Regions from separate parts of the Lonsdalea populi genome, predicted to be linked through region 3. Evidence: riboswitches for the same ligand, from Rfam matches in the RefSeq annotation. Region 3 holds a riboswitch; each other region holds the start of a gene.
The links. Region 3 has a riboswitch for thiamine pyrophosphate ahead of thiB (thiamine ABC transporter substrate binding subunit). Riboswitches for the same ligand answer to the same signal wherever they lie in the genome.
Positions count from the first base shown of each region.

Region 1: it holds a riboswitch for thiamine pyrophosphate, as region 3 does, so the genes downstream of both, thiC (phosphomethylpyrimidine synthase ThiC) here and thiB (thiamine ABC transporter substrate binding subunit) in region 3, are expected to answer to the same signal.
Region 2: it holds a riboswitch for thiamine pyrophosphate, as region 3 does, so the genes downstream of both, thiM (hydroxyethylthiazole kinase) here and thiB (thiamine ABC transporter substrate binding subunit) in region 3, are expected to answer to the same signal.

Region 1 covers NZ_CP065534.1:3,596,107-3,601,613, reverse strand. Annotated here, with positions in the region: gene I6N93_RS15955 (HesA/MoeB/ThiF family protein) at 1-271, opposite strand, end outside; gene thiE (thiamine phosphate synthase) at 273-917, opposite strand; gene thiC (phosphomethylpyrimidine synthase ThiC) at 917-2,833, opposite strand; TPP riboswitch at 2,942-3,058, opposite strand; gene nudC (NAD(+) diphosphatase) at 3,432-4,205, shown strand; gene hemE (uroporphyrinogen decarboxylase) at 4,321-5,394, shown strand; gene nfi (deoxyribonuclease V) at 5,391-5,507, shown strand, end outside.
Region 2 covers NZ_CP065534.1:2,671,926-2,677,432, forward strand. Annotated here, with positions in the region: gene yegS (lipid kinase YegS) at 1-483, shown strand, start outside; gene psiE (phosphate-starvation-inducible protein PsiE) at 505-912, opposite strand; gene thiD (bifunctional hydroxymethylpyrimidine kinase/phosphomethylpyrimidine kinase) at 1,095-1,898, opposite strand; gene thiM (hydroxyethylthiazole kinase) at 1,895-2,689, opposite strand; TPP riboswitch at 2,725-2,821, opposite strand; gene I6N93_RS11720 (MltR family transcriptional regulator) at 3,056-3,586, opposite strand; gene I6N93_RS11725 (mannitol-1-phosphate 5-dehydrogenase) at 3,705-4,850, opposite strand; gene I6N93_RS11730 (PTS mannitol transporter subunit IICBA) at 4,922-5,507, opposite strand, start outside.
Region 3 covers NZ_CP065534.1:490,711-496,217, forward strand. Annotated here, with positions in the region: gene thiP (thiamine/thiamine pyrophosphate ABC transporter permease ThiP) at 1-1,154, opposite strand, end outside; gene thiB (thiamine ABC transporter substrate binding subunit) at 1,130-2,113, opposite strand; TPP riboswitch at 2,157-2,276, opposite strand; gene sgrR (HTH-type transcriptional regulator SgrR) at 2,317-3,975, opposite strand; gene sgrT (glucose uptake inhibitor SgrT) at 4,082-4,246, shown strand; gene proP (glycine betaine/L-proline transporter ProP) at 4,540-5,507, shown strand, end outside.

The sequences.
Region 1 (5,507 bases), 750 kb from region 3:
GACTCTGAGCCAGAATCGCTTTAGGTTGCGCGATATCCTCAGTGCGATAGAGCACCTGGCGTTGCAGGTTGGAGATATGCAGCGTGTCATGATCCGCCAGCAGCAGCCTGCCGACGCCTGCGGCCGCCAGATAGAGCGCACAAGGCGCGCCCAGACCGCCGAGACCGACTTGCAACACGGTGGCGTCAGCCAGCCGCTGCTGACCAACGGGACCGATATCTTCCAGCAACAGCTGGCGGCTGTAACGCATAAAGGCCTGATCGTTCAGCATGTTACGCCTCCCGCTTTTCGATCAGGCGCAGCAAGGTCGCGGTCGCCTGTCGCCAGTCCGCCGCCTGAGTGATGGCGCTCACGACGGCGATGCTGCCGACGCCTGTCGCCAGCACGGAAGGCACCCGTTCGATGCTGATGCCGCCGATAGCGACCGTGGGGAAGCGTCCCGCCAGTTCACTGATATGACGCGCCAGTTCGGCCAGTCCCTGCGGCGCCGACGGCATCGCTTTGGTCTGCGTCGGGAAAATATGCCCCAGCGCGATGTAGGAAGGCGCGATAGCGACGGCGCGCGCCAGCTCGTTATCATCATGGGTTGAGACACCCAGCCGCAGTCCGGCGCGCCGGATGGCGCTCAGATCGGCGTTATCCAGATCCTCCTGACCGAGATGGACGCCGTAGGCCTGGTGCTTGATGGCCAGTTGCCAGTCATCGTTGATAAACAGACGCGCCTGATAGCGGCGGGCGAGGGCGATCGCCTTGATCACCTCTGGCTCCATTTGAGATTCAGGCTGGTCTTTGATCCTCAGTTGCAGGGTCTTCACGCCCACACTGAGCAATCGCTCGATCCACTGCACGCTGTCGACGACAGGGTAGAGCCCCAGCCGTGATTCCTCGCTGGGAAACGAAAGCAGGGGGGCGCTCATCAGGCCTCCTCCTGCGGGACATACAGTTCGCCGCCGTGAGCGCGGAATTCGGCCGACATCTGCGCCATGCCGACCTCAATCGGCTGGGCGTCCACCTGTTGTCTCGCGGCGTAGTCCCGTACCTCCTGAGAAATTTTCATGGAGCAGAACTTCGGGCCGCACATGGAGCAGAAGTGGGCCACCTTGCCGGATTCCTGCGGCAGCGTTTCGTCGTGATAGGCCCGCGCCGTTTCCGGATCCAAGGCCAGATTGAATTGGTCCTCCCAGCGAAATTCGAAGCGGGCTTTCGACATCGCGTTGTCGCGGATCTGCGCTCCTGGATGGCCTTTCGCCAGATCTGCGGCGTGCGCGGCGATCTTGTAGGTAATCAGCCCCTGTTTGACATCCTCTTTGTTCGGCAGCCCAAGATGCTCTTTCGGCGTCACGTAACACAACATCGCGCAACCGAACCAGCCGATCATGGCGGCGCCGATGCCGGAGGTGAAGTGGTCATAGCCCGGCGCGATATCCGTGGTGAGCGGGCCGAGAGTATAAAAAGGCGCTTCGTGGCAGTGCTCCAGCTCTTCGGTCATATTGCGGCGGATCATCTGCATCGGCACATGACCGGGACCTTCAATCATCACCTGAACGTCGTACTCCCAGGCGATGTGGGTCAGTTCGCCCAGGGTATGCAGTTCGGCGAACTGCGCCTCGTCGTTGGCGTCCTGAATCGAGCCGGGGCGCAGGCCGTCGCCCAGCGAAAGCGCGATATCGTAAGCGCTGCATATTTCACATATCTCGCGGAAGTGCTCGTACAGGAAGCTCTCTTTGTGATGCGACAGACACCATTTCGCCATGATGGAGCCGCCGCGTGAGACGATGCCGGTCAGGCGTTTCGCGGTCATCGGCACATAGCGCAGCAGCACGCCGGCGTGGATGGTGAAGTAATCGACGCCCTGTTCGGCCTGCTCCAGCAGAGTGTCGCGGAACATCTCCCAGGTCAGGTTTTCCGCGACGCCGTTGACCTTCTCCAGCGCCTGATAAATCGGCACTGTCCCAATAGGCACCGGACTATTGCGCAAGATCCACTCGCGCGTTTCATGGATATAGCGGCCGGTAGAAAGGTCCATTACGGTATCGGCTCCCCAGCGGGTGGACCACACCAGCTTTTCGACCTCCTCCTCAATCGAGGAGGTGACCGCCGAATTGCCGATATTGGCGTTCACCTTCACCAGAAAATTGCGGCCGATAATCATGGGCTCGGATTCTGGATGGTTAATATTGGCGGGGATGATTGCGCGCCCGGCGGCCACTTCCTGACGAACAAACTCGGGCGTGATGACCTGCGGCAGATGGGCGCCGAAACTCTGGCCGGGATGCTGGCGACGCAGCGTTTGACTCGACACCCGCTCGCGGCCCATGTTTTCCCGTAGGGCGACGAACTCCATTTCCGGCGTGATGATCCCCCGGCGGGCGTAGTGCAACTGGGACACCCGTTGACCGGGTTGGGCACGGCGGGGCTGGGGAAGATGTTCGAAGCGCAGGTGGTCCAGACCGGCATCGGCCAGACGTTGTTGGGTAAATCCGGAACTGAGCTGGGCTAATTGTTCGGTGTCGCCGCGCTCTTCGATCCAGGAGGTTCTCATACGAGCCAGTCCGCGGCGAACATCGGGGACGGCTTCGGGATCGCCATAAGGTCCGGCGGTGTCGTAGACCGGTATGGGTTCATTCGGTTCGTAGCGAGGCGCTTCCCTGTTTCCCCCGAGCAGCGTAGGACTGAGTTGAATTTCGCGCAGAGGGACGCGAATATCCGGCCGTGAGCCGGTCAGATAAATGCGCCGTGATTGCGGAAAGGCGGTGCCCCGCACCTCGTCGATAAAACGTTGTGCGGAGGCGCGTTGCTCGCGGCGTCCTGACGATTTCTTTTCTGTAGACATAGCAAATTCCTGTTTGGCTAAAAGGAAACATTGCTTGTCTGGAGTTCGGATGGAGTAATGGAGACGTTTCTTTTTCCCCGGGGCTGACGATTTTGTCTGGGGAAAAGGATAAAAATTACTCTTGTTCCCTTCGCAGGTTTTAACCTGATCAGGTTCCGCGGATCCCGAATTAACGGTCTCAGCCCGCACACGTTACCGCAACGCTGGGCACTCCGACAAGATGACGCCCGGTGAGTTGGGCGAAGTCAATCGCCTACACTTTATGCTGGCAACACGTCGCTGTCAAAGGCGGGATCGGCGACGGGCGAGGTCAACGGGCAGGTCTTCGGCAGGACAGCCAGCGTCAGAACGATAGAAAATGCCTGTTGCTGACAGTGGCCTTATTTTTCGCAAAATATGCGATAAATCATCCTTCTTGCGGGCAATGTCACCGAAATACATGATTGCGGATTGAAAGCGGCGAGGAGAGAGAACGACGGAACGAGTTTCCATGGCGTGGTATTGTGCTAAAGCGTAGAGCGTCTGATTTATATGCATTAATGTTGTCTATATCTACACATCATAGCCATAGACTCGGTGACAGAGGGCGAAAGAAAAGATGGAAGTAACGTTAACAGGTGAAGAGCACGGCTGGTGGGTTGTCAGCGAGAACCATCAGATTTGGCTGCCTCAGGGGAGATTACCGCAAGGTTGTTCCACCCAATGGGGACTGAAAACGTGTCCCGCACGCCGAATCGGTGAATGGCAGGGCGAGCCTGTCTGGCTGGTGCGCCAGACGATGCCTGAAGAGATGGGATCGCTGCGCCAACTGCTGGACGTGGAGGGCGGGCTGTTTCAGTTGGCCGGCCGGGGAGTTCAGCTGGCCGAGTTTTATCGCGCCCACCGTTTCTGCGGCTACTGCGGTCATGAGATGCACCACAGCAAAACCGAGCTGGCCTGCCTGTGCGGCCACTGCCGGGAGCGCTACTATCCGCAGATTGCGCCCTGCGTCATCGTCGCGATCCGCCGCGGCAGCGAAATTTTACTGGCGCAGCATGTCCGCCACCGGGGCAATATGTACACCGCGCTGGCCGGGTTCGTCGAGCTGGGTGAAACGCTTGAACAGGCCGTAGCCCGAGAAGTCATGGAAGAGAGCAATATTCGCATTAAAAATCTCCAATATGTGAGTTCTCAGCCCTGGCCGTTCCCCCATTCTCTGATGATGGCCTATATTGCGGAGTATGCCGACGGCGAACTGCGTCACGATCCCTCCGAGCTCCGCGATGCCGCCTGGTTCCGTTACGACAAACTGCCAATCCTGCCGCCGCCGGGAACCGTGGCGCGCCGCCTGATAGAAGATACGGTGGTGATGTGCCGTGAAGCCGACGGCTAATCCGTCTGCGTCATGCGTGTAGCCTGAGGGGAATCAACCCGCTACACTGCCGCCTGAAATACCCAGACCACAGCGACCTGCGCGCCTGCCGTTCAGGCGCCAAAAGGAAAAGATCATGACCGACCTTAAAAACGATCGCTATTTACGCGCTCTGTTACGTCAGCCTGTTGATGTCACGCCTGTTTGGATGATGCGTCAGGCTGGTCGTTATCTGCCGGAATATAAAGCGACGCGCGCTCAGGCCGGAGATTTTATGTCGTTGTGCAAGAATGCCGAGCTGGCCTGCGAAGTAACGCTGCAGCCGCTGCGCCGCTATGCGCTGGACGCGGCCATTCTGTTCTCCGATATTCTGACGATCCCGGATGCGATGGGATTGGGACTTTATTTTGAAGCGGGCGAAGGTCCGCGTTTTCGTCATCCGCTCAGAAGCCATGCCGACGTCGCGGCGTTGCCGATCCCCGATCCGGAACAGGAACTGGGCTACGTGATGAACGCCGTACGAACCATCCGTCGCAATCTGGCGGGCGAAGTACCGCTGATCGGCTTCTCGGGCAGCCCGTGGACGTTGGCCACCTATATGGTCGAAGGTGGTAGCAGCAAGGCGTTTACCATTATCAAAAAAATGCTGTTCGCCGAACCCCGCACGCTGCATCTGTTGTTGGACAAACTGGCGGGCAGCGTCATCCTTTACCTGAACGCACAAATCAAAGCGGGCGCTCAGGCGGTCATGATTTTCGATACCTGGGGCGGCGCGCTCAGCGGTCGCGATTATCGCGAATTTTCGCTGCATTACATGCATAAGATCGTCGATGGCCTGCTGCGTGAGCATGAGGGCCGCCGTGTACCGGTGACGCTGTTCACCAAAGGCGGCGGGCAGTGGCTGGAGGCGATGGTGGAAACAGGCTGCGACGCGTTGGGTCTGGACTGGACAACGGATATCGCCGACGCCCGTCGTCGCGTGGGCGATAAGGTTGCTCTGCAGGGCAATATGGATCCGTCCATGCTTTATGCTCCCCCTGCGCGTATCGAACAGGAAGTCGCCGCCATTCTGGACGGTTTTGGTCCGGGCAACGGCCACGTGTTCAACCTTGGTCACGGCATCCATCAGGATGTGCCGCCGGAACACGCCGGGGCGTTCGTGGACGCGGTGCATCGCCTGTCCCGGCCTTATCACCAGGAGAAGGCATGATCGACACTCAGTCTCTACGGGCGGAACAGTTAATCAAGGCGGCTCAGGTCATCCGTCATGATGCGCTCCCGTTCAAACAGCCGGCGTTGATTGCCGGCGCGGACGTCGGGTTT
Region 2 (5,507 bases), 1.7 Mb from region 3:
GGCGGCTTCGCTACCCGCATCACCACCGAAACCCCCGCCGCCATGAAATCTGCCCTGGGCGGCGCGGCCTATGTACTAAACGCGCTGCTGCGCATCGACATGCTGAAGGCCGAACGCTGTCAGGTCAAAGGTCCGGATTTTGACTGGGAGGGCGATATGCTGGTCATCGCCATCGGCAATGGTCGTCAGGCCGGAGGCGGACAGCAACTGTGTCCGGAGGCGGTATTGAATGACGGACTGCTGCAACTGCGCGTGTTGTCGGCGAAGGAGCTGTTGCCGAATATGATGCAGGCCCTGATGTCGGGCGGCGAGAATCCCAACATGATCACGACCGCCCTGCCGTGGCTGGAAGTCACCGCGCCGAATGAGATGACGTTTAACCTGGATGGCGAGCCGCTGACCGATAAACACTTTCGTATCGAGGTGGTGCCGGCAGCGCTGCGCTGCCGTTTCCCCAGCCCTTGCCCGCTGCTGCGCGAGTAGTCGACCGGGGCCGAGATACCGCTATTCGCGTCGAAGGCGCTGACTGTTCGCCAGATACAAGGTCACTACCAGGATCAAAATCGCGCCTGCGTAGATCAGGGTATAGGTGGGATTTTTGTGGTCGACGATAATCAGCCGCACGATGGCGGTGATCCCGATATAGACAAAATAGCGCAGCGGGAAATGGTATCCCGACTCAAAATACTTCACGATCAACGCAATAAATTCGAAATACAGAAAATACACCACCAGACTTTCAATCAACAGGTAAGTGGAATCCCTTTCACTGCTGACCATCAATGCCTTCGCCAGATGCAGCGTCTCTTTACCCAAAAACACCACCAGAATAATAGCGAGAGCCAGTAAACCTATATTGAGTATCGTTTGTAACCCTTTGGCGATCATGATCGAACGCGTTGAACCTGCCATGTACATGACTCCTAACCATCCTTCATTTTTTCTGCATCTACGCCGGCGGCAGACTGCTATTGCTGTGTGCGGCTTCCCCCGCGGACGTCGTGAATCGGCCGGAAAAACCTGACGCCGGTCACAAAATTACCGGTAGCCCCTGAGACTGTCCATGTAAATTTCATCTTCCGCAGAGATAGGCATCACCACCAGCGGTAAAAATGATGCACCGGCCCGATTCCTTGACCGACTTCCAGCGTATCCGCCTGTTGTAAGGCCCCTTGCAGATAGGCTTTGGCGGCGGTCACGCAGGCCGACCAGTCGTTACAACGGGGACGCAATGCCGCCAACGCCGCCGATAGCGTGCAGCCCGTACCATGAGTATGGCGGGTATTGACTCTCTGCGCCGAGAAACGCTGCGGCGGCTCCCCGGTGGCGAACAACCAATCCGGACTTTCGCTGCCGGCAAGATGGCCACCCTTCATCAACACAGCCTGACAGCCCAACGCGAGCAGCGCTTCGCCCTGCTCCCGCATCTCGTTTTCATTCTCAGCGACCGGACGCGCCAGCAACGCCGCCGCTTCCGGCAAATTCGGCGTAATGATCGAAACCTGCGGCAGCAGCCGTTGACGCAGCGATTTGATCGCCTGCGGTTGCAGCAGCGGATCGCCGCTTTTCGCCAACATCACCGTATCCAGCACCACGAACGGCACCGGATAGCGGATCAGCCGTTCGGCGACGACCTCCACAATATCCGCCTCGGCCAGCATGCCGATTTTGACGCTGTCTATCCGCACATCGCTGAGCACCGAGTCGAGTTGAGCGCCGACAAAGGCGGGTTCGATGCGACAGACCGACTGCACGCCGCGCGTGTTTTGAGCCACCAGCGCCGTCACCACGCTGGCACCATAAGCTTCGAGCGCGGAGAACGTTTTCAGGTCGGCCTGAATACCCGCGCCGCCGCTGGGATCGGTGCCGGCAATCGTCAATGCGTTAATGCGTTTCATTTTGCGGCCGCCTCCGCCGCCGTAAACAGCTGGTCGAGAAACCGCGGCACAAAACTGCCGGGACCGGTCGCGCCTTCGGCGGCACGCTGCCCGCATTCGGACATTACCGCACAGGCGGCGGCGATATGCTGCAGGCGATCGCCCGGCAGCGCACAAAATCCCGCCACCACCGCCGACAACGCGCAGCCGGTCCCGACGACGCGGGTCATCAGCCAATCCCCGCCCGCCACCGCCCAGTCACGCTCGCCGTCGGTGACGTAATCCACCTCGCCGGTCACCGCCACGCAAACGGACCAGCGGCGGGCAAGCTCCCGCGCCGCTGGCAGAGCGGCCAGCGAGGTGTTGCCGCTATCTACCCCGCGCCCCTGCGAGGCGGCGCCGGACAGCGCCAGAATTTCTGAAGCGTTACCGCGTAAGGCAGCAGGCCGCAGCGCAAGAAGTTCACGGGCGAAGTCGCTGCGAAAAGTCAGCGCCCCGACGGCGACCGGGTCCAGCACCCAGGGGCGATTAGCCCGATTGGCGCTCGCCACGGCAAACCGCATGGCGTCTGCCCGGACCGGTTCCAGCGTGCCGACATTGATCAGCAACGCATCCGCCCACGTGCTGAACTGCGCGGCTTCGCTGCGCTCCACCACCATCGCGGGCGACGCGCCCAGCGCCAGCAGCACATTGGCGGTAAGGCTTTGCACGACATCATTGGTCAGACAGTGAATCAGAGGGGAACGGCGGTGAAAGTGTTTCAGAGAATCCGCCGCAAGCGCGGACGGGAACGGCACAGGTCGAGTATTCATAAGTCTCCCAACCGGCGATCAAGAAGGCGGGAGCCGGTGAGACTCCATGACTTCCCTACGCTGGCATTATCCAGATCAGGTGGTACGGGTCTTTCTCAGCCTTCATATGGAAGGGCACCCCGAGTCAACGTTCATGATTATTCGGCCTGGCGGCGCAAAGGTCAACGACGGTCTGCCATCACGGCGCGTCGGCAAGAGTCAAAACGGTGTAGCGCGAAGATCGGAAGCAAGAAAAGGAGGGATGAAGCGGGAAGAAAGGACTACCGGCATAACCGGTAAGATTCAAAAAGAGGACCGACGCCGCACGGATTTCACGGCGTCGGTATTTCATCCTCAGCGAGAACGGCTCTCCCGGCATGACGCCGGTCAGAAAGCCGTCTTGTGGTACAGGCGCGAGACCAGATCCGTAATGCACAACACCAGCGAGGACCGGATGCGCTGCTGATAGCGCTGTTTTTGCATCTCCAGCAGCGAGGTGTCCACCCCATCTTCCGGTAAATGCGAGTTGAACTGAGGCGGCAGCGGCGTAATACCATGCAGCATGCTGACCGGCCCCAGAATTTCATCATCGGTGAAACGGTAGCTTTGCCCGTTATGCTCCAGCTCATTGTTTAACGCCAACAACAGTTCAACGTCTTCATACTCGTCTCGGCTGATAACGCCCAGTGCGTAGATCAGCTTGAGGCGAACCGGCAGCGCTGACAGCGGGCCGCTGCCTTCCAACAGCGGTTCCACGGCATATTTAACGGCATAATCATCCTTACGGAACGCTTGCAGGACCAGATGGTCAATCGCCTCGGCCAGAAGTTCGACCGCCGCCTGGATAAACCCCGGCACGGTCGGTCTGGCATTCAGGCGTTCAAGAATGTGACTTTCGAACGCCTGCGCGTCTTCCATCCCCGTCTGGGGTTGCGGCACCTTTTTCTGCGCCGAGTGCGGCTCGGTAGTCTCTACCCGACGTTTACCTTCGGGAAAATAACGCTGTTCTGGCATCAGTATCGTTTTTCACCTTGCGTTACAGAGAGTGATACAACGCTGCCACCTGCGTGACAACCTCGGGGCGATCTTCCAGTCCGGCGATCTGAACCAGCGCCTTTTCAACGCCGTTCGCATCTATCAGCGCCGTCATTTCACGCGCCTGCACATCCTCAACGCTACGGTATTTCAGCGCCGCGGCGATGCCGATCAGCAGGTTACGATGCGGCAGCCCGTATTCCAGCGTACCGCGCAGCGGCCGGATTAACCGATCGCCTTCACCCAGTTTACGCAGCGGCTGGCGGCCCACGCGTTCTACGTCGTCATGCAGATACGGATTCTCGAAACGGCTGAGGATCTTGTCGATATACGCTGCATGCTGCGCCGGATCGAAACCGTAGCGTTTGATCAGCACCGCGCCGCTTTCCTGCATCGCACCTTTCACCACCGCGCGCACCGCGTCGTCGAGTATCGCTTCGCGGATCGTCCGGTAACCCGCCAGACACCCAAGATACGCGGTAATTGCGTGGCCGGTATTGAGCGTAAACAACTTGCGCTCGACATAAGCCATCAGGTTGGCGGTAGGCTCCATCCCGGCGATAACCGGCAGATCGCCCTTGAACTGCGTGCTGTCGACAATCCATTCGCTGAACGTTTCGACCGTCACCTCCAGCGAATCGTCGTTCGCCGCGGCGCTGGGCGGCACGATGCGGTCCACGGCCGAATCCACAAAGCCCACATGCTCGTCGACCCACGCGTGCAACGCTTCGGGCAACACCGCCATGACATGCTGACGGAGCTGGCTGGTGCCGCGCACCATGTTTTCGCAGGCGATGATATTCAGGGGCTGCTGATTGCCGCGCTCATGCCGTGCAATCAGCCCCTGTGCCAACGTGCCCGCAATCTTACTCAGCACCTGCGGCCCGACGGCGGTGGTGATGATGTCCGCTCGGGCGATTTCGTTAATGGCGTCGGGGCTGCCGCTGTGCACCGCGCTGACGCGGTTTACCCGTTCAACGCGCGACGCCTCTCCGACGACATGTACTTCGTACTGCTGCTGATGGGCCAGTTGATCCACCAGCGGCTGATTGACGTCGGCGAAAATGAGCTCGGACTTGGCGTCCGCCAGGAGTTTGCCGATGAAACCACGACCGATATTGCCTGCACCAAAATGAATCGCTTTCATTATAGACCTCGATATCTTGTCAAAACCGTTAAGCAGAACGCACGGACCGGTCGAACGCCGGTCCAGTGACCTTACGCCACGCGTTCGCCGGAGAGCAGCTCCAGCATCTCTTGCACGCTGCGGGTTTCCGTCAGCCGCTCGATAATGCCGTCGTCATTCAGGGCGTTGGTCAGATGCGCAATCACCTGAACATGTTCGTTATTGCGGGCCGCAATCCCAATCACCAACCGCGCGACGTCGTCCGGCTCGGAGCCGAACCGCACCCCTTGCGGATATTGGCAAATCACGACGCCGGTGCGCAGGACGCGGTCTTTGGCTTCAACGGTACCGTGCGGTACGGCGATGGACTCGCCCAGATAGGTTGAGGTCATGGCCTCGCGCTCCAGCATCGCCTCGACGTAGGCTGGCTCCACGTATCCCCCCGCTACCAGCTGTTCGCCCGCAAAGCGAATGGCCTGCTCTTTGTCGTCGGCCTGGAGATTGAGGAAAATGTTGCTTTCGCCCAGCTCGAACAGGTTGGATTCATACTCAGCCGGGTCGAACCAGTTATCATTGGCAGCGACAATCGTTTGATTAATCAGCCGGTTATCGTTCGCCGCAACGGGATGGTGCGCCGCCAGCAGCCGGGTCGTCAGCTCGTTGTACAGGCTGCTGTCG
Region 3 (5,507 bases):
ACGATGCCGGGCATCGCCAGAATCAGCATGCCGCTAAGATCCAGCAGTTGGCCGGAAAAATGGCGGCGACGCAGCTTGAGTTCCCGGCTGCTCCACAGCAGCATCAGCGTCAGCAGTACGCACAACAGGCCGGAGAGTACTGCGACCTTCAACGAAGTCCACAGCGCGTCCCATAGCGCGGGTTGACGCAGCACGGCGAGCAGGGAGGCGTTCAGCCCATTCGCCGCCACGGCCAATAGCGGCGGTAGCAGCAACAATAGTGCGGCCACGATCAACAGCACGTCCGTGATGCGGTTGAACAGCGTGTCCTGAGGATTACGCCAGCGCGCCTGCTGGCTGTAGCCGACCGGCAGCAGTTTAGCCAGCCGCTGGCTGAGCAGAACCAGACCGAGACAGCATCCCATCTGAATCAGCGCCAACAACGAAGCGCGCGCCGGATCGTAGTCGAAGCTTAGCGCCTGATAGATCGCCAGCTCAATGGTGGTGGCCTTAGGGCCGCCGCCCAGCGAGAGCACGACGGCGAAGCTGGCAAAACAGAGCATAAAGATCAGCGCGGCCGCAGGCAGGAGCTGTCGGCGCAGCCACGGCCACTCCACAATGCGAAAGTGCTGCCATTCTCCCATCCCGAGCTGCGCGGCCACCTGCCGCTGTTCGGTAGCGATGCTTTCCAGCGCCTGCAACATCAGACGCGTGGCCAGCGGCAGGTTGAAGAAAACGTGCGCCAACAGTATCCCGCCGAGCCCATAGGGAGAAAATGCGTAAGGTAGGCCAAATGCCGCCGTGATCTGTGAGAGCCAGCCTTGCCGCCCGTATACGCTGAGCAGACCGAACACGGTCACCAGCACCGGCAACACCAGCGTCATGGCGAATAGCCTCAACAGCCAGCGATGTCCCGGAAAATGGCGTCGATACAGTGCGCGCGCCAGAAAAATCGCCGGGATGGTCGACAGCAGCGTCGAGAGCAACGCCTGCCAAAAAGTGAAGCGAACGACGTGCCACAGGTAGTCGTCCTGCCACAGCGTGCGCCACGGATTCTGCGGCGCCTGAAGCCACAGAGCGCCGAAGGCCAGCGCGGCGACCACACTCAGCAGCAGCGCGGCGAAAGCGCCGGGCCAGAGCCAGCCGGGGATTAGCGGCTGACGGCGCGTTGCCATGCCTGGATCCAGTCATTACGGTGCGTGGCGACCTGCTCCGGCGTAAACGACAGTATCGCGGCCGGTTTGTCCAGAGACTGGAAACCGGCGGGCAGCGGTGTGTCGATAACCGGATACATCCAGTTGGTGGTCGGAATGCGCTGCTGGAAGGCCGGGCTGACCATAAACTTCAGGAAGCGCTCAGCCAACTGCGGCTGTTGGCTGCTCGCCAGCCGGCCGGCCACCTCCACCTGCAGATAGTGGCCTTCGCTGAAGGGCGCCGCGATATAGTTGTCTTTCTTCTCTTCAATAATGTGATAAACGGGCGAGGTGGTGTAGCTCAACACGAGGTCGGCTTCGCCTTTCAGGAACAAACCATAGGCTTCGCTCCAGCCTTTGGTCACGGTGACCGTCTTCGCAGCCAGCTTCTGCCAGGCCTGCGGGGCGTCGTCGCCATAGACTTTTTGCATCCAGAGCAGCAGGCCGAGTCCCGGCGTGCTGGTGCGTGGGTCCTGATAAATCACTTTCCACGGCGTCGGGTTGTCGACCAACTCATGCAGGCTGCGCGGCGGGTTTTTCAGCTTGTCGCGGTTATAGATAAAGGCGAAGTATCCGTAGTCATAGGGCACGAACGTGTCATTGTGCCAGCCGCCCGGCAGCGAGAGCGCATCGGTATCGACCGTCCGTTTGCTGAACAGGCCGGTGTTTTCCGCCGCCTTAAGCAGGTTGTTGTCCAGACCCAGCACGACATCGGCCTGCGTGCGCTTTCCTTCCATCCGCAGACGGTTAAGCAACGCCACGCCGTCGGCCAGCGCCACGAATTTCAGCTCGCAGGCGCACTCTTTTTCAAACGCGATTTTCACGCTGGGACCGGGTCCCCATTCCGAGGTGAAGGAGTCGTAGGTATACACGGTCAGCGTAGGTTTCGCGAACACCGGAGCAGTGAGAATCAACAGGCAGGACAGTAATTTTTTTAACACTTTGCACTCCTGAGAAAAGGGGCGGCAAAGGTCTTTGAGCAAGCGGCGAAGCACTCCCAAATCCCTTCGCCGGTATTAACCGGATCAGGTTCGACGGGTATTTTCTCAGCGTAAAGCGGACGGTATGACGGCGCCGGGCTTTATCGCACCCCGTTGAGAACTCACGCATTGTAGAGACTTCATACCCGGAGTCAAAGCGCGCGTCAGTTTTCCGGCGGCGCGAACCAGGCGGATTTGAAATCAAACCACCCCAGCGTATTCATACGAATGCCGCGCATGCTGCGCTGCCCTTGCAACTGCAGCCAATGATGGAACAGTGGATGGATCTGCTGCTGAGTCACAAGCGATTGGCTCCAGTCCGTCAGCGACCAGCGGCCCTGACGCCACTGGCTGGCGTCTTCGGCCAGATCCCGATCCAAACAGTGCTGCATCAGCGGCAGTTCGTAGAGCAGGGCGAACAGAGAGAACGCCAGCGGCAAATAGAAGTTGGCGCTGCCGAGCCAGATGTCGCTCGCCTCGCCACCCTGGTACCAGTCAGCATAGTCGATACAGCGGACCGACAGCGTGACGCCGTGGGCGGACAGCAGCCGACGAATAATGTCGCTGATGTCCTGATACTCGGCGTGCTCATGATAGAAGGTGAGGGTCAGGTGCGTAAGGTTGACGGGTTTGTCCCGAGTCAGGCGGGGCTGGGCGTGGTGCCAGCGTGGCAGCAGCCCGTAGGCCGGCGACCAGTTGCACTGGTAGGTTTCGTCCGCGAGCCCGAGCAGGGCGACCGGGCTCAGCGCCTGGCACAGCCAGTCCCTGATGTCCGGGCGAGAAGTCAGCGGCGAGCGCCGGTCGAACAGCAGAAAGTAACAGCCTTCCTCCAATCGGTTCTCTAGTTCGTTGTTCGGCGAATTGTCGTTTTGTAATTGAAGCGAACAGGAGGGCGTATCCAGCGCGTCCGGCAACACCCAGATGCTCACTTCGTCAATCAGCGCACGATAGCCAAAGTAGTCGTCAAAGGCGTTGATTTTCAGCTGTGTAACGCTGTTGCGCAGCACGGCGTAAGGGCCGGTGCCCACCGGATGGCGGGTGAAATCGGGCAGCACTTTCCACTCCTGCGGCAAAATCATCGCGGACACGCTGCCGAGCAGCCAGGGCAACCAGACATCCGGCGTCGTCAGCCGCACATCCAGCACGGAGGGGATGGGCGATTCGATGGCGCAGAGATGAGAAAACAGCGGCATGGCGGTGATGCGTTGCAGAGAGGCGATCACGTCGTCCATCGTCAGCTCCCGGCCGTGATGGAAACGCACGGCGGGGCGCAAATAAAAACGCCAATGCAGGGGCGAGACCTGCTGCCAGTGGTGGGCTAAATCCGGCAGGAGTTCCCCATTTTCCTCATTTATGGTGGTTAATCCGCTGAAGATCTGGCGGGCCAGATGCGTTTCCGAACGCCGCAGCGCCGAGCCGGGCAGCAGGTTACGCATCGGCCGGTAGTAGGCGATGCGCAGCAGGTGTTTGCCCTGCCGGAAGCTGCGTCCGATGTGGGAAAGCAGCATCTGCCGCACCTGCGATTTGTCTCCCACCAACTGCACCAACTGGTCGATCCGATCCTGCTCCAGCAGGTCTTCCGCCCGCTGTTGCTGCAGCGTCAGACCGGTATAGAGGAAGCTGAGCCGCGATCGTTTTCCTCGTCCCGCTTCGGCTTCCCAGTTCAGCCAGCCCTCTTCCTGCATGGCTCGCAGCAGCGACCGAATATGCCGTCGCGAGCAGTTGAGTACCCCGGTCAGCTCCTGCAGCGTGGTGTCAGTAGGCTGTCCTTGCAGATGCTGCCAGAGCCGGATGAACTGTTGTTGCAGTCGGGAAGAGGACATAAAGGGGAACTCCTCGGCATAAAGTCATCAATATATTTTCCCCTATTTTACGTTGATACTTTGCCATAACTAAAGTGCAAATAATGAACGGTCGGAGGGCATGACGATGGCACTATCACGATTGTATCGGAGTTATCGCAACATCCTGTCCCAGGGACACTCGGCGTGGGGGCGCTGGCTGTCGACTTCTCAGCGTCTGGCGCTGCTGATGCAGGTGACGCAGTGGCAGACGGAGAATATGTCTGATGAGGAATACCGTCACTGGATTTGACGACAACAAGGTTTCTGTTTTCTGAGTGATGGTGAAGCTTTCACCGCCCGGTGGTTATCCCACCGGCTTTTTTTTGCCCGAAATAAGTGATGCATATCCTATGCTAAGATGGGCTTTGAAAATGAGTCAAGGAACGTTAAAGTCGATATAAACATTCAACCTATGGTAACATGCTAGTAAATGAAACTGGGTTAATCGGTTATAGCGAAATAAAAAACTATCTTGATGTGACCATCCTTCAGTGAGACGTTTCAATTCAGTCTATTACATTAAAACAGGTAAAATAATTCACTATGAAGTTACGCAGAAGAAAGGCACGGCCCATCGTTCTGGGCGATGTCACCATTATTGACGATACACGTTTACGTAAAGCCATTACCGCAGCCGCGCTGGGTAATGCCATGGAATGGTTCGATTTCGGTGTATATGGTTTTGTCGCTTACGCCTTGGGCCAGGTCTTTTTCCCCGGCGCTAACCCCAGCGTCCAGATGATCGCCGCGCTGGCGACATTCTCCGTTCCCTTCCTGATTCGTCCTCTGGGCGGGCTGTTCTTCGGCTCTTTGGGCGACAAATATGGCCGTCAGAAAATATTGGCCATTACCATTATCATCATGTCGATCAGTACCTTCTGCATCGGCCTGATACCGTCTTATAACTCCATTGGGATCTGGGCGCCGATACTGCTGCTGCTGGCCAAAATGGCTCAGGGTTTCTCCGTGGGCGGCGAATATACCGGTGCGTCGATCTTCGTCGCCGAATATTCTCCGGACCGGAAGCGTGGGTTTATGGGAAGCTGGCTGGACTTCGGCTCCATCGCCGGGTTTGTCTTGGGCGCGGGCGTCGTGGTGCTGATCTCCGCCATGATAGGCGAAGCCAAGTTCCTGGAATGGGGCTGGCGTATCCCGTTCTTCCTGGCGCTGCCGCTTGGGATCATCGGCCTTTATCTGCGTCATGCGCTGGAGGAAACGCCGGCGTTCCAGCAGCACGTTGAGAAGATGGAAAAAGACGACCGCGACGGCTTGAATACCGGGCCGCGTGTCTCTTTTAAAGAGATTGCCACCAAACATTGGAAAAGTCTGCTGTCCTGTACGGGCCTGGTGATTGCCACCAACGTCACCTACTACATGCTGCTGACTTACATGCCGAGCTACCTGTCGCACAACCTGCACTACTCCGAGAACCACGGTGTACTGATTATCATCGCCATCATGATCGGGATGCTGTTTGTTCAGCCGGTGATGGGGCTGCTGAGCGATCGCTT